Regions from separate parts of the Paracidovorax wautersii genome, predicted to be linked through region 2. Evidence: predicted binding sites of a transcription regulator. Region 2 holds the regulator's gene; the other holds the start of a gene.

Region 1 (11,466 bases), 2.1 Mb from region 2:
GTGGCCATCGACTCCAACGTGCTGATCAACGAGCGCATCCGCGAGGAACTGCGCGCGGGCGTGGCCCCGCAGGCGGCCATCCATGCGGGCTACGAGCGGGCTTGGGCGACCATCCTCGACTCCAACGTCACCACGCTGATCGCCGGCCTGGCGCTGCTGGCCTTCGGCTCCGGCCCGGTGCGCGGCTTTGCCGTGGTGCACTGCATCGGCATCCTCACCAGCATGTTCTCGGCCGTGTTCTTCTCGCGCGGTCTGGTCAACCTCTGGTATGGCCGCAAGAAGAAGCTCAAGAGCGTATCCATCGGACAGGTCTGGAAGCCCGAGGGCTCCGACGTGCGTTCCGTGGTCACCAAGAACCAATAAAGGGAGCGGAGCATGGAATTTTTCCGCATCAAGAAGGACATCCCCTTCATGAAATACGCGTTGGTGCTCAACGCGATTTCCTTCCTAACCTTCGCCCTGGCCGTGTTCTTCCTGATCACCCGGGGGCTGCACCTGTCGGTGGAATTCACCGGCGGCACGGTCATGGAGGTGGCCTACACGCAGACCGCCGACATCGGCAAGGTGCGCGAGACGGTGTCCAAGCTCGGCTACGCCGACGTGATCGTGCAGAACTTCGGCACCTCGCGCGACGTGATGATCCGCCTGCCCGTGCAAAAGGGCGTCACGTCCGCGCAGCAGAGCGAACAGGTGCTGGGGGCGCTGAAGGCTGCCGACCCTGAAGTCACCCTGCGCCGCACCGAATTCGTCGGCCCGCAGGTGGGCGAGGAACTGGTGCACGGCGGGCTCATGGCCCTCGGCATGGTGGTGCTGGGCATCGTGATCTACCTGGGCTTCCGCTTCGAGTGGAAATTCGGCGTGGCCGCGGTGATCGCCAACCTGCACGACGTGGTCATCATCCTGGGCTTCTTCGCCTTCTTCCAGTGGGAGTTCTCGCTGGCGGTGCTGGCCGGCGTGCTGGCCGTGCTGGGCTACTCGGTGAACGAGTCCGTGGTGATCTTCGACCGGATCCGCGAGGCCTTCCGCAAATTCCGCAAGATGGACACGCACGAGGTGATCGACCACGCCATCACCTCCACGATGAGCCGCACGATCATCACCCACGCCTCCACCGAGGCCGTGGTGCTGTCGATGTTCTTCTTCGGCGGCCCGAGCCTGCACTATTTCGCGCTGGCGCTGACCATCGGCATCCTGTTCGGCATCTACTCCTCCGTGTTCGTCGCCGCCGCCATCGCCATGTGGCTGGGCGTCAAGCGCGAAGACCTGGTGAAGGCGCCGCCCCGGAAGGATGGCGACCCCAACGATCCCAACGCCGGCGCCGCCGTCTGAGGTGGCACCGCGCTGCCCCGGCGCGGGCCGCCGCGCCAAGCGCGCGGGCCCCGCGGTTGGACCGCATCACGATGGGGATACCACGGCGTTGCACACCGATGGTTCACGGCTAATATCGAGGCCGTATGGATAGCCCTCGCCCCGTCCACCCCCAGCGCCGCCTTGGCCGGCTGGCGCGACAGCGGTTCGTGGACGGGCTGTGCTCCGGCCTGCCGGCGCTCGATCAGGCGCTGCTCGACTTCCTGACCACGCTCATGGGCCAGACGGCCACGCAGCGCGAGATGCAGCAGCGCCGCGACAGCTGGCAGCGCTACCAGGACCACCACCGCACCTGGGTCGAGGGCGTCGCCCGGGCCTGGCGCGCCGGTCTTTCCGCCCAGGCCAGCACCTCCGGCGCCAGCGTGCCGTCGCCTGCGGGCGGCTTCGAATTGCTCAGCGACGAGGTGGTCGAGAACCGCATCCTGGCCTCGCGCCTGGCCCTGACCATGGCCGAGCACCTGGCCGAGGGGTTCGACCCCGTGCGCCAGCGCACGCAGCAGGTCGAGGGCCAGGAGCTCGGGGCTGGCGACATCCTGCGCGCCGAGACGCTGTGCCTGCTGCTGGTCGAGCAGTGGGTCGACGCGGGCCTGCCCGCGTGCCGACCTGCAGGCGGCCATGGACCCGCTGCGGCGCGAACTGGGCGCCCTGCTGCTGCGGCAGTACCGGGACACCGACCGTTTCTACGAAGAGCAGGGTGTCGTCCTGTCGGAGGACCTGCGCTCGCGTGTGCGCCGGGCCCCCGGCGATGTGTCTCCCTCGCGCCCGTCCGCCATGGCCCAGGGCGCGGCCGAGGCGCCGGGCGCAAGGCAGGCCTTTGCGGCGGCTTCCGATTTCATTCCCACCGGCCGGGCGCTGCCCAGCACGCTGCGGGCCGCAGGGGCCTCCGGCGGCGGACTGGGCGGCGGGTCGGGCACGCCACTGGGGCGGGCGCGCCAGCGCGCGCAGGGCGTCATGGGCCAGCTGCGCCGCCTGCTGCTGGTCCAGCCGGGCATGGGCATGGACGTATCCCAGGCGCCGGCATCGCCCGCGCTGGCGCGCGCACTGTCGGCCCAGCGCATGCAGGCCGACGCCTACTACAGCGACCTTGCCACGCTGGTCCAAGACTACAGCCCCGCGGGCGTGGCGCAGATGGCCGGCGCCGTCCGCCAGCGATCGGCCGAGCTGAAGAAGCAGGCCTCCAGTGCCGGCGAGAAGGCCATCATCGAGGTGGTGGCCCTGATGTTCCAGAGCATCCTCAGCGAGGACCGCATTCCCCCCGCCGTGCGTGTGTGGTTTGCGCGGCTGCAGGTGCCGGTCCTGCGCGTGGCGCTGGCCGAGCCCGAGTTCTTCAGCGACCTGAACCACCCCGCGCGCCAGCTCATCGACCGCATGGGCTCGTGCGTGCTGGGCTTCGATGCAGCCGCCATCGGCGGCAGCGCGCTGGAGGCCGAGATCCGGCGCGTGGTGCAGGTGATCGAGCAGTACCCCGAGACCGGCCACCGCGTGTTCCAGCTGGTGCACGAGGAGTTCGAAAAATTCCTGGCCCGTTTCCTCACCGAGAAGCAGGCCACCTCGCGCATCGTGAGCGTGGCCCAGCAGGTGGAGCAGAAGGAGACGCTGGCGATCCAGTACACCATCGAGTTGCGCACCCTGCTCAAGGACATGCCCGTGCGCGACGAGATCCGCGACTTCCTGTTCAAGACCTGGGCGGAGGTGCTGGCCATGTCCGCGGTGCGTGACGGTGCCCAGCATCCGCAGACGGTGGCCCTCAAGCGCACGGCTGCCGATCTGGTGTGGGCCGCCGGTGCCAAGCCGAACCGCGCCGACCGCACGCAGGTCATCCAGAACCTGCCGGGCCTGCTGCAGAACCTGCGGAGCGGCATGGCGCTCATCGGCGTCCAGGGGCCGCCGCAGGACGCGCAGATCAAGGTGCTCACCGACACGCTGGCCGACGCCTTCCTCTCCAAGACGGCCTCCATTCCCCAGGCGCGCATCGACGCGATGTCCCGGCGCCTGGCCAATCTGGAGGACTACATGAGCGACGAGACCTTGGGCGAGATGCCGCTCAATGCCGACACCATCGAGATGATGCTGGGAATCGATGCGTCGTCCATCCATGTCATCGCCGACAACGGCGCACCGGTGCAGCAGGAAGCCGTGGCCTGGGCGCAGGAGCTGCAGCGCGGCACCTGGTTCACGCTGGACCACAATGGCGCGTCCGCCCAGGTGCAGTACGCCTGGCACAGCCGGCGCAAGCAGCTGCACCTGTTCGCCGCTGCGGACGGCCGCAGCTACCTGCTGCAGCTGCGCCGCCTGGGCGCCTACCTGCAGTCCGGCCTGCTGGTGGCCCAGGAGGAGGAAGGCCTCACCATGCGCGCCACGCGCGAGGCGCTCGCCAAACTGGACGCCAACCCCGAGCGCCTGCTGGATTGAGCCGCGCGGCCCGTGCGGCCGTGCTGCCTCGCCGCGCCAGGGCGCTGCAGATTGGAGCCGGGTCCCGGCTGCGGGGCTGCAAGCGCTGGCGACTTGATCCATGCCCGAGTCGTCTTTCCGTGGAAGCTAAGGCTCTTTTGCGAGGCGAGACACCGGCAAGGGCTGGCCTCGTACCGGAGCCGCCCTTAGCGCGGGCCCCACCGCAGGGTGCGGTGCGCGGCGGCCAATGCCGGCCGTACGGTGCTGATCGATGCCACGAGCGCCGGGCGCAGCGGGCGGCGATGCGAAGGGTGCAATGCCTGCGGGGTGCGATACGGGGTGAGGGATGAGAGAGGAGCGGAGCCCTCAGTCTGCAGCGTCCTCGTCCCCGCCGCTCGCTGCGGCATCCCGGCCGGCACGCACCACGCGGCGCACGATATCGCCTGCAAAGCCGCGCGCAGCAAGAAAGCGCATCTGCCGCGCCATCTCCTGCGGCGTGGTCGCGGGGTGGTGGCCGAACCGCTGCTGCCAGACGGCTGCGGCGCGTTCTTGTTCCGTACCGGCCAGGCGGCCCAGTGTGGCGCGCACCAGGTCGTCGTCCAGGCCCTTGCTGCGCAGCTCCTGCGCCAGGCGCTGGTGGCCCAGCCGGCCCGCCCGCCGGTTCACGACCGACTCGGCCACCCGCGCGGGGTTGATGAAATCCTTGGCCTGCAACTCGTCCAGCACGGCCTGCAGGTCATCGCCTTCCTGCACATGGCGGGCCAGCTTGGTCTGCAGTTCGGTGCGCGAGTGCTCGCGCTGGGCCAGCAGGCGCAGCGCGCGGCCCTTGAGCGACAAGCGGGCAAATCCCATGAATGCTATGAAAACAAGAGCTGCTGGCGCAGGTGTGTACTGCGCCAGAGCCCGTTTTGATGCTGATTGGTCAGCGCGCGCTCACTTCTCGGCCTTGTCCGCCTTGGCGGGCTTCTCGGCCTTTTCAGGCTTGGAAGCGCCGGCCTGCGAGCTGCCGGGCAGCAGGGCGATGCCCAGGCCTTCGCGCACCCGGTTCTCGATCTCGAACGCCAGGTCGGCGTTCTCGCGCAGGAACTCGCGGGCGTTGTCACGGCCCTGGCCGATCTTCTCGCCGTTGTAGGCGTACCAGGCGCCGCTCTTTTCGAGGATGCGCGCTTCCACGCCCATGTCGATGATCTCGCCTTCGCGGCTGATGCCTTCGCCGAAGAGGATGTCGAACTCCGCCGTCTTGAAGGGCGGGCTCACCTTGTTCTTCACCACCTTGACCTTGGTTTCGTTGCCGATGGCTTCGTCGCCCTTCTTGATGGTGCCGGTGCGGCGGATGTCCAGGCGCACGGAGGCGTAGAACTTCAGCGCGTTGCCGCCCGTAGTGGTCTCGGGGCTGCCGAACATCACGCCGATCTTCATGCGGATCTGGTTGATGAAGATGACCGTGCAGTTGGTCTTCTTGATCGTGGCGGTGAGCTTGCGCAGGGCCTGGCTCATCAGGCGGGCCTGCAGGCCGGGCAGCGAGTCGCCCATCTCGCCTTCGATTTCGGCCTTGGGTGTCAGCGCGGCCACCGAGTCGACGACGATCAGGTCCACGGCGCCGGAGCGCACCAGGCTGTCCACGATTTCCAGCGCCTGCTCGCCGGTGTCGGGCTGCGAGATGAGCAGATCGGACAGCTTCACGCCCAGCTTCTGGGCGTATTGCACGTCCAGCGCGTGTTCGGCATCGACGAAGGCGCAGGTGCCGCCCAGCTTCTGCATGTTGGCGATCACCTGCAGCGTGAGCGTGGTCTTGCCCGAGCTTTCCGGGCCGTAGATCTCGACCACGCGGCCGCGTGGCAGGCCGCCCACGCCCAGGGCGATGTCCAGGCCCAGGGAGCCGGTGGAGACCACCTGGATGTCTTCAATGACCTCGCCTTCGCCCAGGCGCATGATCGTGCCCTTGCCGAACTGCTTCTCGATCTGTGCCAGCGCGGCCTGCAGGGCCTTGGCCTTTTCGCTGTTGTTGACTGCGACGTCCATGGAAAACTCCTTGAAAGACTATGGGTGATGTGTCCTGGCCCGTCTGCTGTTAACCACAGGCTGGATGCTTGAACAGTAGTTTATGCGAGGGTTGTCGGCGCACTCAATCGAAATATAGTCAGTTTGACTGACAATATCCGGATGGCTGAACATCCTGTGCATTCGCCGGCCGGCGATGGCTGGCGCCAGACCCACCTGGGCCGCTTGCTGGGCCATGCCATGCGCCGCTTCGATGCGCGTGTGCTGCAGCTCATGGCCCATGCCGTCGAGGTGCCGCTGGCGCTCTCCAATCTGGCGGCCCGCGACCAGGTCAGCGCCGCACACATCCACATCACCCGCCACCTCTCGCTGGAGGGCGACCGGCTGACCGACCTGGCCCAGCGCGCGGGCATGGCCAAACAGTCCATGGCCGATCTGGTGGACCAGTGCGCGGCCTGGGGCCTGGTGACGCGGGAGCCCGACCCACGCGATGCGCGGGCCCGGATGGTGCGTTTCACACCCACGGGGCTGGCATGGCTGCAGGCCTTCCGGGATGCCGTGGCACAGGCCGAGGCGGAGTTCCGGGCCGAGGTGGGCGAGGAGGTGGCGACGGTGGTGGCCATCGGGCTGGAGGCCTATGCGGGCGCGGACGGCACGCCTGCCTGAGACCGTCCCTCGGCACCGCGTCCCGCCGCCTTGCGCGTGCCTGCGGACGAGGCGTAGTGCAGCGCCGGGGACTTGACCCGGCTCAAGTGGCCTGCACGGCCATGGAGCCCGCAGCGGCGGTGCGCATTCCGGCCTCTAGAATCATCGGCGTGCCCACCCTGTAGGGCGCCCGATCCGCACTCCAGGAGACACGCATGCGCATCCTCATTGCCGAAGACGACCAGGTGCTGGCCGACGGCCTGCTACGCACTCTGCGCGGCTCCGGCGCCGTGGTGGACCACGTGGCCAGCGGCACCGAGGCCGACGCCGCGCTCATGACCAACAACGAGTTCGACCTGCTCATCCTCGACCTGGGCCTGCCCCGCCTGCACGGGCTGGAGGTGCTCAAGAAGCTGCGCGGCCGTGGCTCGGCGCTGCCGGTGCTGATCCTCACCGCCGCCGACAGCGTGGACGAGCGCGTGAAGGGCCTGGACTTCGGCGCGGACGATTACATGGCCAAGCCGTTCTCGCTGCAGGAGCTGGAAGCCCGCGTGCGGGCGCTCACGCGCCGCGGCATGGGCGGCACCAGCAGCTCCATCAAGCACGGCCCGTTGGTCTACGACCAGGCCGGCCGCGTGGCCACCATCGACGGCAAGATGGTCGAGCTGTCGGCGCGCGAGCTGGGTCTGCTGGAGGTGCTGCTGCAGCGCGCCGGCCGCCTGGTGAGCAAGGAACAACTGGTGGAGCGGCTGTGCGAGTGGGGCGAAGAGGTCAGCAACAACGCCATCGAGGTCTACATCCACCGCCTGCGCAAGAAGATCGAGCGCGGCCCGATCCGCATCGCCACGGTGCGGGGCCTGGGCTACTGCCTGGAAAAGATCGCCTGACGCGGCACGCGACACGCGGCGCACGGCGTGGTGCTCACGCCCCGCCGTAGCTCTCCAGCGCCGTCCGCAGGCGCTGCACCACGGCCCGGCGCAGAGCCGCCGGCCGCACCACCTCCACGTCCGGCGCCAGCGGCAGCAACTGGCCGCAGGCATGCGCGATCGATTCGATCGGAAGGCGCACAGCCACGCGGCCGTCGCGGCGGCGTGATGGCTGCTCCCGCGCCTGGCGCACGGCGCGCGCGATGGCACTGGTCAGATCCTCCAGGCGGGCGAGCCCGCGCTCCGTCGCCAGCACGTCGGCATGGCCGGTATGCAGCCGTTCCTCGAATGCGCGCAGCGACCGGGCCCAGTGCGCCGGCAGGTCGAAACCCGGCGGGCGCGGCACCGGCAGGTCCGTGAGCGCGGCGGACTGGATCGCGGAGATGCGGTACGTGCGCAGGGCCCCGCCATCCGACAGCGCCACGAGGTACCACAGCCCCGCCTTGAGCACGAGGCCGAGCGGCGCCACCGTGCGCTCCGCAGTCCCCGACCAGCTCGCATAGCGCATCGCCAGCTGCCGCTCCTGCCATACGCCCGCCGCCACCGTGACCAGATGGGGCGTGGCCTCGCCGTCGCGGTACCAGCCGATGGGGTCCAGGTGCAGGCGCCCGCTCACGCTCTGGGCCGCGCCACGCCAAGCGGCCGGCAGGGCGGCCAGCAGCTTCAGCTGAGCGGACGCGACGTCGCCGGCCAGGCCCAGGTCGGCTGCAGGGCCGGGCAGGCCGCTCAGGAACACGGCCTGCGCCTCGGCCGGGGTGAGGCCGGTGAGCGTCGTGCGCCAGCCGGGCAGCAGGGCGAAGCCGCCGTGGCGGCCGCGGTCGGCGTAGATGGGCACGCCTGCGGCGCTCAGCTGGTCCACGTCGCGGTGCAGCGTGCGCACGGACACCTGCAGTTCCTGCGCCAGCGCCCGGGCGCTCATGCGGCCGCGCGTTTCCAGCAGCATCTGGAGCGAAAGCAGTCGGCTGGCGCGCATGGTGTGGCGGGCGGTGGATGGGAGATCGAAGCGATGCGCGGAGTGTGCACGCAATACATGCCACCAGGTGGCAGATATGGCTGCGCACACTGGCCGTCCTGACATCAACGCTTGGCCGCGGCCGTTCCGACGGCCCACAGGAGACCCACACAATGACTGCAACCGCACCGCTTTCCATCGCCCCACCCCTGCAGCCCGCGCCGCCCGGACTGTCCGATCCCTCTGTCATCGAGCTGCGCCGCTACGCCCTGCGTACCGGTCGGCGCGACGCGCTGATCCAGCTCTTCGACCGCGAATTCGTGGAAACGCAGGAGGCCTGCGGCATGCGAGTGATCGGCCAGTTCCGTGACATCGACCACCCGGACCTCTTCGTCTGGCTGCGCGGCTTCAGCGGCATGCCGGCCCGGCGCCGTGCACTGCAGTCCTTCTACGGCGGGCCGGTGTGGGCGGCGCACCGCGACGCGGCCAACGCCACCATGGCCGATTCGGACGATGTGCACCTGCTGCGCCCCGCCTGGCCCGGCGCGGCCGCAGAACTGCCGCCGCCGCAGCGCGCGCAGACGGGCGAAATCGCGTTGCCGCCCGGGCGGGCCGACATCGCCCTATTGCCCCTGCACGCAGCGCCCGGGCCCGAACTGCTGGCCCAGTGCCGCGAACGGCTCACGCCCTGCTGGCTGGCGGCGGGCGCCCGGGCCGTGGCCTGGTACGCCACCGAGGAGGCGCCCAACAGCTTTCCGCGCCTGCCCGTGCGCGAAGGCGTGCACAGGCTCATGTGCCTGATACTGCTGCGCCAGGCGGCCGCGCCCGGCATCGCGTTGCGCGAGGCCATCGGCGCGCTGCAGCCCTGGCTGGCCGGGCCCGCTGAACTGCACCGGCTGCGCCCCACGGCGCGGTCCGCCCTGCACGGCTGATCCTGCCCGCCGCAGCTTCCCGGTCGGGCTTGTGGTGCTACTTTTTACATAGCGTAAGGCGCTTGATGTATAAGCGCTGCAAGGCAGATTGACACCAAATCCTTTGCGGCGGCACCCTTGAAAATCTTCCAGCGCGAGCAACGCTCCCTGTTCGGCGAGATCCTCGACTGGATGCTCACGCCGCTGCTGCTGCTGTGGCCGGTCAGCCTGGCGCTGACCTGGCTGGTGGCGCAGGGGCTGGCCAACAAGCCCTTCGACCGCGCCCTGGAATACAACGCCCATGCCCTCGCGCAGCTGGTCAGCGTGCAGGACGAGGCGGTCACCTTCAACCTGCCGCAGCCGGCCAGCGAAATCCTGCGCGCGGACGAGTCCGACATCGTCTACTACCAGGTGATCTCGCCCACCGGGCAGTTCCTGTCGGGCGAGCGCGAGCTGCCTGCGCCACCCGAAGACGAGCGGCCGTTTTCGGGCGAGGTGAAGCTGCGCGACGCGGAACTGCGCGGCATCGACATCCGCGTGGCCTACATCTGGGTGCGCGTGCCCTTGCCGGGCGCGCCGGCGGCGCTGGTGCAGGTGGCCGAGACGCGCGAGAAGCGCAGCGTGCTGGCCACCGAGATCATCAAGGGCGTGATGCTGCCGCAGTTCGTCATCCTGCCGCTGGCCGTGCTGCTGGTGTGGCTGGCGTTGGCGCGCGGCATCAAGCCGCTGCACCAGCTGGAAGAACGCATCCGTGCGCGCCGGCCCGACGACCTGTCGCCGCTGGACCACAAGGCCGTGCCGATGGAGGTGGCGCCGCTCGTCGATTCCGTCAACGACCTGCTGCGCCGCCTGCACGAATCCATGGCCACGCAGAAGCGCTTTCTGGCCGACGCGGCGCACCAGCTCAAGACGCCGCTGGCGGGGCTGCGCATGCAGGCCGACCTGGCCCAGCGCGAGGGGTCGGACACCGAGGCGCTGCGCCGCTCGCTGCAGCAGATCGGGCGTTCCAGCATCCGCGCCACGCACACGGTGAACCAGCTGCTGTCGCTGGCGCGGGCGGAGGGCGGCGGCAACGGCCTGGCGCGCCAGCCGGTGGACCTGGCGCGGCTGTTGATCGAGGTCGTGCGCGACTGCGTACCCCGCGCGCTCGACAAGCACATCGACCTCGGCTACGACGGCGTTCAGCCCGGCGCCGCCGGCGTGTGGGTGGATGGCAACCCTACGCTGCTGGGCGAACTGGTGCGCAACCTGCTGGACAACGCCATCAACTACACACCGTCGAGCAAGTCGCAGCCGGGCGTGATCACCGCGCGCGTGCTGGCGGACACCTTCGGCCAGGTGGCCGTGCTGCAGGTGGAGGATTCGGGCCCGGGCGTGCCCCCGCACGAGCGGGAGCTGGTGTTCCAGCCGTTCTACCGCGTGCTGGGCTCGGACGCGGACGGCTCGGGCCTGGGTCTGCCCATCGTGCTGGAGATCGCCCGCCAGCACGGCGCCACCGTGCGGCTCGATGACGCGCATCCCGGCCAGACGCCGCCCGGGGCCTGCTTCTCGGTGCGCTTTCCTGCGCGGCCGGTGGCGGGCAGCGCCGATGCCTCGGCAGCACCGCCGACCATCCTGGGCGTCTGACACCACGCAGATCACGCAGCCACAAAAAAACAAAGCCCACGCCGTGGGGCATGGGCTTTGAACTGCAGGCGGTAGGTGGCCCGTCCGGGCTCTCCCGCCGTCGTCCGGCTTAGTAAGTGGTGGGCACCACGCCGCGTTCGTACTGGTAGGCGATTGTGCTCACGTCACCGCCCAGGCGCTGGATCTCGGCCAGGTACTCAGGGCCGCTGCGCATGCGCTGGTACTCGGCCAGGCGCTGCTGGTACACCGGGTCGGAGGCCAGCGAGCGTTCACCCATTGGGTAGCTGCCCAGGCCGGCGCGCTGCCACAGAGCCCAGTCGGCCTGCACTTCCACCCGTGCCACGCCTTGCTGCGGCTGGGGCGTCATGGTCGACACGGCGGGGCTGGCGGCGATGGGTTCGGGACCGCCCCAGCTTTCCTGGGACACCTGGGCATTGGCGGCGCCCACACCCGTGATGGCAATGGCGGCTGCGGCGATGAGATGCTTGCAATTCATGACAGAAGTCCTTTCTTGGTCATCAAAACGTGCAGTTAGCGGAATTGCTTGCTGCGAGGAATCCAGTGTGCGCCGCCCTGGGACCCCGTCCTGTGCGAAATCCCGGGGATGCGTGTCAGCCCGGTTCCGACAGCGGCGTGCTCCTGGGCG
Region 2 (11,466 bases):
CGTCAGGACCGAGTGCGGCGTCAGCAGCAGGGTCGCTCCGTCGGGCGCTGCGGCTTTCACGGTCTCCACCGCAATCCGCCCCCCGGCGCCGCTCTTGTTGTCCACCAGCCCGGCACTGCGCACGTAGCCCGCAGGCGCCAGCCGCTCGGCGACGCGGCGGGACAGCACATCGGCCGTGCCGCCCGGCGGAAAACCGACCACGACCCGGGCGGTGTCCATCGACTGCGCCTGCGCGGTCCAGGGAGCGAAGCCCCCGAGTGCGGCGGCCGAGCCGAGCGCCTGGATGAAAAGACGGCGTTGCGCCATGGAAGCACCTCGCAGGTCCGACAGGGGATGTGCGTCAGAAGGCATGGCGCAACCCCACATTGAGACCGGTCTGCGATGCGCCGACGGCAGGGGTGCTGCCGGCGGCGCCCCCACTCACCGACACGGCGGCCCGCCGGTCGTTGCGGATGTGGCCCACCTGGACGTAGGCCGCGGTGCGCCGGGACAGGCTGTAGACGAGCCGGGCCACCAGCATCTGCGAATCCGCATCGTCCACCGCCCGGTAGTTCAGCCGCAGGTACTGGCCGTCCAAGGTCAGGGCGCCCGTCAACGGGTAGGACGCGCCCACGTACCAGAGGTGGCTGCGTGGCTTGGCCACATCGCCGTCGTTGTCCCGGCGGATGACGCCGCCGCCGAACTTGGCGCCGGCCCACTTCACGTAGCCGTTCACGCCCAGACGTTCATCGCTGCGGTCGCTGCGGTTCAGGTTGCCGAAGACGATGTCGGTGGCAGAGGCCGTGTTGCGCCCGTTCTGGCGGTCGTAGGCCACGGCCGCTCCCCATTGGGCGCTGTCGTACTTGGCCATGGCGGACCACTGCCGACAGGCGCGGCTGTCGCCCGCGCTTTCTCCGGCGCAGTTGGTGCCCACGGGGCTCGGACCCGAGTTCACCGTGTCGCGGCCGAAGCTGTATTGCGTGCCCAGCGTCAGTCCGCTGAAGGTGCCTCGGTAGGCGATGGCGTTGTCGGCGCGCGCATTGGGGATGTAGCTGTCGAGCGAGCCCAGTGCGTACACGGCCGGGCCGATCACGTCCGCGTCCTGCATCGACAGGAAGATCATCGAATACTGCCGGCCTGCGGAGACGGTCCCCCAGGGCCCTGCGAGCCCGACGAACGACTGCCGGCCGAAGCCACGGCCCCCTTGGGCCAGCGTGCCCTGGTCAGGGGCGAAACCCATTTCCAGCGTGAACACGGCGCGCAGGCCGCCGCCCAGGTCCTCACTGCCACGGAACCCCAGGCGGGAGGGCAGGGAGCCGGTGTTGCTGGGCATGCGGGTCAGCCCGCTGCCGCTGGCGCCCACGTTGTTCACACGCTCCACGCCGATGTCCACCAGCCCATACACATTCACGCCCGATGGCGGCGCGGGAGGCGGGGCGGTTTGAGCATGGGCGGCTAACGTGGCGGTGGTGCCTACCAGGGCCGCACACCAGCGGCGCCTCAGCTGTCTCTTCGGGGTCATGGGAGTCTCCTTGCGATCTGGGGGCAAACAGTCGTCCATGCCGTGCGCGACGGCGCCGGCGCTGCAGGTCACGGCTTGGGGCGGCCGGAGGGCCGGCCCTTCCGTAGGTGGGGCGCAAACCGTGGGCTGTGCCCGGTTTGAGGTGGTGGTCGGTGTGTTCACCCGCGCCTGATGGGGCCTTGTGGGGCCCTTGCGCGGACTGGATGGGCGCCGCGGCTCAGGTGTCGCCGGCGTGGCTCGCCCGGGGTCCGATCAGGCGTCACGCATCCGCATGGCGCCGTCTGAGCGCCGACATCGGCCTGCGTGCGGTGTCCCCGCCGAAGGGGGCGGTGCCGTCAGGCGCGTAGGGCGCCGTCTTCGTGATGCCTGCGGAGTCGCTGAAGCTGTCATCCTGGCTCCTTTGTGCCACGCTGCGCTGGGCTTGCGCGCCCGCTGTATCATGACAATTGATTTCGTCGGCGCATCGTTAATGTGGCTAACGGATAGAGTCTATTTTTATTTTTGAAGGAGTGTGTTGGTAGAAGCTCTAGGTCTGCAGATCCGCAAACGGGTGCATGCGCTTGCGGCCCTAAAGTCCGATGGCCGGCGTGACAACTGCGGCCGCGCGCACGCCGGGGTAGGCGGACTTGGATAATGCCGTCCTTCATGACCGAATCCGTGCCATCCTCTTCCGCGCCTTCCGGCGCACCGCAGCGCGCCACCACCGCCCCCTTGCGTATCGAGTTCCCCGAGTCGCTGCCCGTATCGGGCAAGCGTGACGAAATCATGGCTGCGATGCAGCAGCACCAGGTGATCATCGTCTGCGGCGAAACGGGCTCCGGCAAGACCACGCAGCTGCCCAAGATCGCGCTGGCGCTGGGGCGGGGCAAGTGCAACGCCAAACCGGGCACCAAGGGCCAGCTCATCGGCCACACGCAGCCGCGCCGGATTGCCGCCAGCAGCGTGGCCAAGCGCATCGCCGAAGAACTGAAAACGCCGCTGGGCGACGTGGTCGGCTTCAAGGTGCGCTTCCAGGACCGCCTGTCGCGCGATGCCTCGGTCAAGCTGATGACGGACGGCATCCTGCTGGCCGAGACGCAGACCGACCCGCTGCTGAAGGCTTACGACACCATCATCATCGACGAGGCGCACGAGCGCAGCCTGAACATCGACTTCCTGCTGGGCTACCTGCGCCAGATCCTGCCGCGCCGGCCCGATCTGAAGGTGGTCGTCACCTCGGCCACCATCGATGCAGACCGTTTTGCCAAGCACTTCGAGTCCACCAAAGGTCCCGCGCCCATCATCTACGTGTCGGGCCGCACCTTCCCGGTCGAGCAGCGCTACCGCCCGTTCGAGGATTCGCGCGACTACGGGCTGAACGAGGCCATTGCCGACGGGGTGGACGAACTCTGGGCGGGCAACGCCAGCGGAGACATCCTGGTCTTCCTGCCCGGCGAGCGCGAGATCCGCGAGGCAGCCGACCACCTGCGCAAGCACCTGGCGCACCAGCCCGTGATGCGCAATGCCGAGGTGCTGCCGCTGTTCGCGCGCCTGTCGCAGGCCGAGCAGGACCGCATCTTCGACGGCCACACGGGCCGGCGCATCGTGCTGGCCACGAACGTGGCCGAGACGTCGCTCACGGTGCCGGGCGTGCGATACGTCATCGATGCCGGCACCGCGCGCGTCAAGCGCTACAGCTTCAGAAGCAAGGTGGAGCAGCTCCTGGTCGAGCCCGTGAGCCAGGCCGCGGCCAACCAGCGCGCCGGCCGCTGCGGCCGCGTGGCGAACGGCATCTGCATCCGCCTGTACGACGAGGCGGGCTTCAACAGCCGGCCGCGCTTCACCGACCCGGAAATCCTGCGCTCGTCGCTGGCCGGCGTCATCCTGCGCATGAAGTCGCTGCACCTGGGCGACGTGTCGCAGTTCCCCTTCATCGAGGCGCCGTCGGGCCGCGCGATTGCCGACGGCTACCAATTGCTGGGCGAACTGGGCGCGGTGGACGACGCCAACGAGCTCACGCCCATGGGCGTGGAGCTGTCGCGCCTGCCGCTGGACCCGCGCGTGGGCCGCATGATTCTGGAAGCGCGCGACCGCCAGGCGCTGGACGAGGTGCTGGTGATCGCCAGCGCCTTGAGCGTGCAGGACGTGCGCGACCGGCCCCTGGAGGCGCAGCAGCAGGCGGACCAGGCGCATGCCAAGTTCGACGACGAGAAGAGCGAATTCAGCGGCTACCTGAAGCTGTGGAAGTGGATCAACGAGGCGCGCGGCGGGGTGCCCACGCTGCCTTCGGCCCGCGCGCAGAAAGACGCCGCCATCAAGGCCGCGAAGCAGGGTACGCGCGCGCAGGCCAGCCTGCCCGTGGCGCAGCGGTTGACGGCCGCGCATGAACCGGCGGACACGGCCGCAGTCACAGCGGCTCAGCAACCCACGCACAAGCTCAGCAACCGGCAGTACGAGTCGCTGCTGCGGCAGAACTTCATCAGCATCCGCCGGCTGCGCGAATGGCGCGACATCCACACGCAATTGCTGACCGTGGTGACGGAACACCGCTGGAAGCTCAACACGAATCCCGCGAGCTACGAGCAGATCCACCTGTCCATGCTGGCCGGCCTGCTGGGCAACATCGGCGTGAAGAGCGACGAGGAAGACTGGTACCTGGGCGCGCGCGGCATCAAGTTCTACAAGCACCCGGGCGCGCACCTGAACAAAAAGCCCGGGCGCTGGATCGTGGCGGCCGAGCTGGTAGAGACCACGCGCCTGTTCGGCCGCGGCATCGCCGCCATCGAGCCGCAGTGGATCGAGCAGATCGGCGGCCACCTGCTGAAGAAGCAGATGCTGGACCCGCACTGGGAGAAGAAGGCCGCGCAGGTCTCGGCGCTGGAGCGTGCCACGCTGTACGGCATCGTCATCTACAACAACCGGCGGGTGAATTTCGGCAAGATCGACCCGTACGCCGCGCGCGACATCTTCATCCGCGAAGCGCTGGTGAACGGGCAGTGGGAGACCCGGCTGCCTTTTCTGGCCGCCAACCATAAGCTCATCGCCAAGGTGGAAGAGCTGGAGCACAAGTCGCGCCGCCAGGACGTGCTGGTGGACGACGAACTCATCTACGCCTTCTACGACCAACAGCTGCCGGCGGATGTGTGCACGGGCGCGGGCTTCGAGGCCTGGTACCGCGATGCGGCGGGCGGTAACCCCGACCTGCTCAAGCTCACGCGCGAAGAGCTCATGCGCCACGAGGCGGCCGGCATCACCGGCAACGCCTTCCCCAAGACCGTGCGCCTGGGTGGCGTGGACTGCGCCGCCAGCTATTTGCACGAGCCCGGCGATGCGCGCGACGGCATCACCGTGACCGTGCCGCTGTTCGTGCTCAACCAGGTCAGCGAAGAGCGCTGCGAGTGGCTGGTGCCCGGCATGCTGCAAGCCAAGGTCCAGGCGCTGCTGAAAAGCCTGCCGCAGCGCCCGCGCAGCCGCTTCGTGCCGCTGCCCGAGAGCGCGGCGCGCATCGCGGAGCTGTTCAACGCGCCCGAGCGCTTCGGCCACGGCAGCCTGGTGGACGCGCTGCTCAAGCAGGTGCGCGATGAAACCTCGCTCGACGTGAAGCGGGCGGACTTCAAGCTCGACATGCTGAGCCCGCACCTGTTCATGAACTTCCGCGTGGTGGACGAGCACGGTCGCCAGCTGGGCCATGGCCGCAACCTGGGGGCCCTGAAGGCCGAGTGGGGCGCCAAGGCGCGCGGCGCGTTCCAGGCGCTTGCTTCATTAAAGATAGCTGGAGGCGCTGGTGTACAGGGCAATTCAGATACGAAAGACCGTGAATCTGAGGGTGGAAAAGCGCATGAAGCTACTAAAAGCATAGCGTCAGGCAAGCCCGCCGGCGCTTCGCCTGCGGGGGCCGCCCGCACGGCGGCGCCCGCGGAAAAGGTCGCGCAAAGGGCCGACGCGCGCTACACCGCGTGGACCTTCGGCGAACTGCCCGAGCTGATGGAGATCCGCAAGGCCGGCCAGACGTTGATCGGCTTTCCGGCGCTCATCGACGGCGGCGACGCCGTGACCATCGAGGTGTTCGACGAGCCCGAGGTGGCCGCGGCCAAGCACCGTGCCGGGCTGCGGCGTCTCTTCGCGCTGCAGATCAAGGATGCGCTCAAGTACCTGGAAAAGAACATCCCAGATCTGCAGAAGATGGCCGTGGCCTACATGCCGCTGGGCACGCAGGAAGAACTGCGCGCCCAGATCATCGACGTGGCGCTGGACCGCGCCTTCCTGCAAGACCCCTTGCCCACCAACGAGGCCGACTTCAAGCGCCGGGTGGACGAGGGCCGGGGCCGGCTGACGCTGATCGCCAACGAGGTCGCCCGCCTGGCGGGCACCATCCTGGTAGAGTACGCCGCCGCCGTGCGCAAGATCAAGGACACCAAGAATGCGCCCGACGCCACGCAGGACGCGCAGCAGCAACTGCAGCGGCTGATGCCCAAGACATTCATCGCCGCGGCGCCGTGGGCCCAGCTGGCGCACTTTCCGCGCTACCTCAAGGCCATCACCCTGCGCCTGGACAAATACCGCGCAGACCCGGCCCGCGATGCGGCCAAGCTGGCCGAACTGCGCCCGCAGGAGCAGCGCTACTGGCGCCTGGTGGCAGAGCGCAAAGGCGCGGTCGATGTGCGCATGCAAGAGCTGCGCTGGCTGCTGGAGGAACTGCGCGTGAGCTTCTTCGCCCAGGAGCTGCGGACGCCGCAGCCCGTGAGCGTGAAGCGGCTGGACAAGCTGTGGGCGCAGCTCAACAGCTGAGCGGCGGCGCAACCGGGGCGGACGGGCTCGCTTGAAAGGGGCGCCTCTGCCGGCGCGCACCCGGCGCCGTCACTCCTGCGGCGTGCGCCCGGCGATGGCCGCCAGACACCGTGCCGCGCTGCGGGCGGTGGCCGTGGTCCGTCTCAGTGCGCGACCGACCCGAGCTTGTCACCGCGGGCGAGGACATCGGCGAACCCATGGTTGACATCGCGGTGGCCCGCCTCGTCCAGGCGCACCGCCAGAACGACGTCACGCAGGCGGGCCTGGGCGGGCAGATGCCAGTAGTCGATGGCGAGTTGCGGCGCCGCGATGTTCTCCACCCGCCCTGCGTCGATTTCAGCCAGGTAGCGCGTGTAGCTGACGACCGCTTCTTCTTCGAAATAGCCCACCAGACGGTGCGCCGTGCGGGAGGAGAACAGGTAGAGCGCGAAGAAGAAGACGAAGAAGAGGGCCTGCACCGTCAGAATCACGAACCGCTCGAACAAGTTGGGCTTGGCGATCTCCAAAAACACCATCAGGTGCATGCGCTCGTTCTCCGCCTCGTCGAGCAAGGTGCGGATCCATCCGTGGTCGTCGATCATCCAGCGCAGGCAGCGCAGATGGACCAGCATGCCTCCCACCATGCCGGGCACCGCCGCAACGGTCTCGAGCACGATGGCGCGGTTGCCGTAGCGCTTGGCGAAGAAGGTGTCCGCCAAAAAGCGAAGGGCCAAGGTGGTGCCCCGGGCGATCCGGTCCGAGAGGCCAGAGACAGGGTGGTGGATTTCAAGAGGGCGGGGAGAGGTGGAGTCGGTCATACCGGTCTTTCGTGGTCTGGGCTTTGACGCTGCTTCAAAGATGTCTATCGCGCCGCTTAAACATGCATCGATTATGAATATTTATTGCGACCGCTCAATGGGGCAAAGTGACTCAGGCGGTGGAGGCTGACCACGGCACAACGACGGAGCAGCAAAGCAAAGCAGCAAAGCGATGAGACCGCGCAGCGAAGTCACAGGCGAAGGCCGATGCGGCTCTCCGTTGGGGCTAGCACAGAGCCAGAGCCAGCGCCAGAAGCGGACCGTGGCTGGGAGCGAGGCTGGTATGCGGGCGGTGGCTTCACCGTGAAGCCGTTCTGGAAGAGCCCCGTCACGCTGGACCGGATGCAGGCCTGATCGGCTGTTGGCGTCCGTGCGCTCGGCATCGCGTCGGGGCGATGGGGGGCCGGCATGCTGCTTGCGGGGCCGCTTCACTGCGGACTGCAGGGCTGCAGAGCGGCCCGGTGGCCCGACTTCCGCTTCGACCGACCAGCAACCAGCCAGCCAGCGACGCGCAGCGGGCAGCGCGGGTGGAGGCGGTGGCTTACCGCTGGGCCGCTTCGCGCGCGACGAGCCGGTCCAGTTCAGCGCAGACGTCGGCCATGCGGCCTGAGATCATGAGCCGGCTGGGATCGCCGGCGTTCGTGTGCCGTACCACGCGCACCGTACGGCGTGGGGACGCGGCGGGCCGCAGCGTGGCAATGGGCGCCGGCGTACCGAAGCGTTCGGCATTGGCGGCAGCGCGGGAGCGTCCGTCGGTAGCGACGCATGAGCCGGGCAACGCCATCCACAGACCTGGCCGGTGAACCCCCGGACCGTGCTGCGCCGTGGCAGGCCGCAGTGCGCTGGCAGCCGGGGGAGAGGTGCGCTTCGCCTGGCTGCCGGCATTCGGCAGATTGCGGCTGAACCAGCGGCCCAGGGCGCGCACAGGTTGAGAGAGGGAAGAGATGGTGAGCAAGGCCATTGCCATGTGAAAACTCCAGCGGTTGCTGATGCCTGGGCATGCGGACGAGCGAGTTCCACCGCCCCGGGTTCGTACCGCCCAGGGAGATTTCTCTCGATGGCCCACTTGCTTCAGCCAGGAGGATTGAACACAGGCAGGATTTGCGAACAGCGCGATGCCGCAGGGTTGACCGGTGGGAACTGAGTACGGTTACCGCACTCGGCCTCCACCCGACCAGACGCCCGCCACCTACGGCGCGCTGCGGGGACGCCTACATGAGCATGGTGTTGCGGATCAGGCCGACCGCCAGGCCTTCGATCTCGAACGGTTCGCCCGGGTGGACGGTGATCACGGGGTAGTCGGGGTTCTCGGGCAGCAGCTCGATGGCGCTGGCCGTGCGGCGCAGGCGCTTGACCGTCACGTCGTCGCCCAGGCGGGCCACGATGATCTGGCCGTTGCGCGCGTCGCGTGTGGACTGCACGGCCAGCAGATCGCCGTCCATGATGCCGGCGTCGCGCATGGACATGCCGCGCACCTTGAGCAGGTAGTCGGGCTTGTGCTGGAACAGGCTGCCCTCGATGGTGTAGCTCTGGTCCACATGTTCCTGGGCGAGAATCGGAGACCCTGCCGCCACGCGGCCGACCAAGGGCAGCACGAGCTGCGACAGGCCGGGAATGGGCAGATGGAACTGGGTGCCGCGGGCGGCGTTGATGGAGCGAACCGTATCGCTGCGCAACCGGATGCCCCGGGAGGTGCCGCTGACCAGCTCGATGACGCCCTTGCGGGCAAGGGCCTGCAGATGCTCTTCGGCCGCGTTGGCCGACTTGAAGCCCAGCTCTGCGGCGATCTCGGCCCGGGTGGGCGGCGCGCCGGTGCGGGCGATGGCGGTCTGGATCAGGTCCAGAATCTGCTGCTGGCGGGCCGTGAGCTTGGGACTGTCGAGCATGGGGTGTTCCAGTGCGTTCAAAGAGTGGGCTGGCTGGACTGTTTTTTAATCCAGTACCTGTATTTTTTACCAGTTTTTTAAGGGATGCAAGTGGGCGCAGGAAAAATTGTGGTGCTGGGCACCGGCGGGACCATCGCCGGCACGGCGGCGAATGCGGGCGACAACATCGGCTACACCGCGGCGCAGGTCGGTGTGCAGCAGTTGCTGGATGCCGTCCCCGTCCTGGCGGCGCTGGCGGGTGGCGCGCTGGTGTCCGAACAGGTGGCGCAGGTGGACAGCAAGGACATGCCGTTCGACGTGCTGCTGACGCTGGCCGCCCGTTGCGCGCACCATCTGGCCGATCCGGCCGTTGCGGGTCTGGTCATCACGCACGGCACCGACACGATCGAAGAGACCGCCTGGTTCCTGCATGCGCTGCTGGATGCGCGCAAGCCCGTGGTGCTGACCTGCGCCATGCGGCCGGCGACGGCCCTCGTGCCGGACGGCCCGCAGAACCTGCTGGATGCGGTGGCCGTGGCCGCCATGCCCGGCGCCCGTGGCGTGGTGGTGGTGGCGGCCGGCGCCGTGCACGGCGCGCTTTCGGTGCGCAAGGTGCATCCCTATCGCATCGATGCGTTCGACTCGGGAGAGCAGGGGCCGCTCGGCTGGGTGGAGGAGGGGCGGGTGCGCATGGCGCACGCCTGGCCGGTGAACGCCGCCCTGGGCCCGGGCGTCACGGGTGGCTCCTCTGAAGGGACCGCGGCGCCTTCCGCTTTGCCTGTCTGGCCGCGCGTCGAGATCGTCATGAACCATTCCGGCGCCGATGGCCGTGTGGTGGATCTGCTGGTGGCCGACGGCGTGGCGGGTCTGGTGGTGGCGGCCACGGGCAACGGCACGCTGCACCACGCGCTGGAGGCTGCCTTGCTGCGCGCGCAGGCCGCGGGCGTGGCCGTGCGGGTGACGACGCGCTGCACCTTGGGCCGCGTGCTTGCCAGGCCGACGGATGCCCTGCCTGTCGATGCGCAGGGACTGAGCCCGGTGAAGGCACGCATCGCGCTGTGGCTGGAGCTGTACCGGACGCGTCGCACAGCGCAGGGGCCCGCGGCCGGCTGAAAACAACAACGCCCCGCAGGGCGGGGCGTCGAAGAGAGGTGTGGTCGCCGCCGGCTGGCGGCGCCGCACCCGGTCAGCCTGCCAGGGCCTGCAGGGCGCGTTGCGTGATGTCTTCCACGCTGCCGGTGCCGCTGATCTTGCGGTACTTGGGCGCGTTCGCCGGGTCCTGGGCGGCCCAGCCGGAGTAGTAGTCCACCAGCGGTCGGGTCTGCGCGCTGTAGACGTCCAGGCGCTTCTTGACGGTGTCTTCCTTATCGTCTTCGCGCTGGATCAGCTCCTCGCCCGTCACGTCATCCTTGCCTTCGACCTTGGGCGGGTTGAACTTCACGTGGTAGGTGCGGCCGCTGGCGGGGTGCGAGCGGCGGCCACTCATGCGTTCGATGATGGCATCGAAGGGCACATCGATCTCGAGCACGTAGTCGAGCTTGACGCCGGCCGTCTTCAGCGCGTCGGCCTGGGGGATGGTGCGGGGAAACCCGTCGAACAGGAAGCCGTTGGCGCAGTCGGGCTGGGCGATGCGCTCCTTGACCAGGTTGATGATGAGATCGTCGCTGACCAGCTGGCCGGCATCCATGACCGCCTTGGCCTGGACGCCCAGGGGCGTGCCGGCCTTGACGGCGGCGCGCAGCATGTCGCCGGTCGAGATTTGCGGAATGCCGTATTTCTGGCAGATGAAGGTCGCCTGCGTGCCCTTTCCGGCACCGGGGGCGCCCAGCAGAATCAATCTCATGGAAGTCCTCTTAATGTTGAATTCGGCGGCACGATGGCTGGGCGCATGCAGGCCCGGGCGTGTGCTCTTGGTCGCGGGCGAGGATAGCATGCGATCCCCGCGCGGACCTGACGCCCGTCACACGGGTGACGCGTGGCGGTGGTACGGCGCCCGGCACCGCATCGCGCGGCGGTGGACGGCGGTGACCATCGCATCGGGCACACGGGTGGGGCATCGTCCCGGAGCGGCAAAGGCCTCCTGGTGCGCGGTGGTGCAGCGCCTGTGCATCAGCGCATCATGGCGCGCACGCGTTCCAGGTCGGCGGGGGTGTCGACTCCAGGCCCGGGTGCCGCGTCGGTCACGTGCACGGCGATGCGGTGGCCGTGCCACAGCGCTCTCAGCTGTTCCAGCGCCTCAATCGTCTCCGTGGGAGCGGGAGCCAGCAGCGGAAACTCGCGCAGGAAGCCGGCGCGGTAGCTGTACAGGCCGATATGGCGCAGCGGCGCGAAGCCCTGCAGGGCTGGCGCTGCGGCCTGGGCCTGCCACCACGCGCTGCCGGGTGCGTGGTCGCGCGCGAAGGGAATCGGCGCGCGGCTGAAGTAATGCGCCAGCCCGCGTGCATCCAGCACCACCTTCACCACGTTGGGGTTGGCCACATCTTCCGGTGCGTGGATGGCGTGGGCCGCCGTGCCCATGCTGGCGTCGCTGCGCAGG

What was found. The regulator LexA, encoded in region 2, represses DNA repair genes until DNA is damaged. The targets are predictions, from matches to a motif close to ACTGTATNNNNATACAGT.
Region 1: a site for LexA is predicted at 5,841-5,858, ahead of recA (recombinase RecA). Genes of this name have one in related genera too.

Annotation. Positions count from the first base shown of each region.
Region 1 is NZ_JAVIZX010000001.1:1,687,532-1,698,997, forward strand. It holds gene secD (protein translocase subunit SecD) at 1-363, shown strand, start outside; gene secF (protein translocase subunit SecF) at 376-1,329, shown strand; partial or broken gene QE399_RS07685 (DUF1631 family protein) at 1,455-3,780, shown strand; gene recX (recombination regulator RecX) at 4,126-4,611, opposite strand; gene recA (recombinase RecA) at 4,693-5,781, opposite strand; gene QE399_RS07700 (MarR family winged helix-turn-helix transcriptional regulator) at 5,923-6,426, shown strand; gene QE399_RS07705 (response regulator) at 6,621-7,292, shown strand; gene QE399_RS07710 (helix-turn-helix transcriptional regulator) at 7,327-8,304, opposite strand; gene QE399_RS07715 (NIPSNAP family protein) at 8,457-9,215, shown strand; gene QE399_RS07720 (sensor histidine kinase) at 9,333-10,820, shown strand; gene QE399_RS07725 (hypothetical protein) at 10,930-11,316, opposite strand.
Region 2 is NZ_JAVIZX010000001.1:3,813,505-3,824,970, reverse strand. It holds gene QE399_RS17190 (Bug family tripartite tricarboxylate transporter substrate binding protein) at 1-306, opposite strand, end outside; gene QE399_RS17185 (porin) at 341-1,501, opposite strand; gene hrpA (ATP-dependent RNA helicase HrpA) at 2,147-6,268, shown strand; gene QE399_RS17175 (alternative oxidase) at 6,412-7,065, opposite strand; gene QE399_RS17170 (hypothetical protein) at 7,607-8,032, opposite strand; gene lexA (transcriptional repressor LexA) at 8,277-8,951, opposite strand; gene QE399_RS17160 (asparaginase) at 9,036-10,043, shown strand; gene adk (adenylate kinase) at 10,117-10,773, opposite strand; gene kdsB (3-deoxy-manno-octulosonate cytidylyltransferase) at 11,040-11,466, opposite strand, start outside.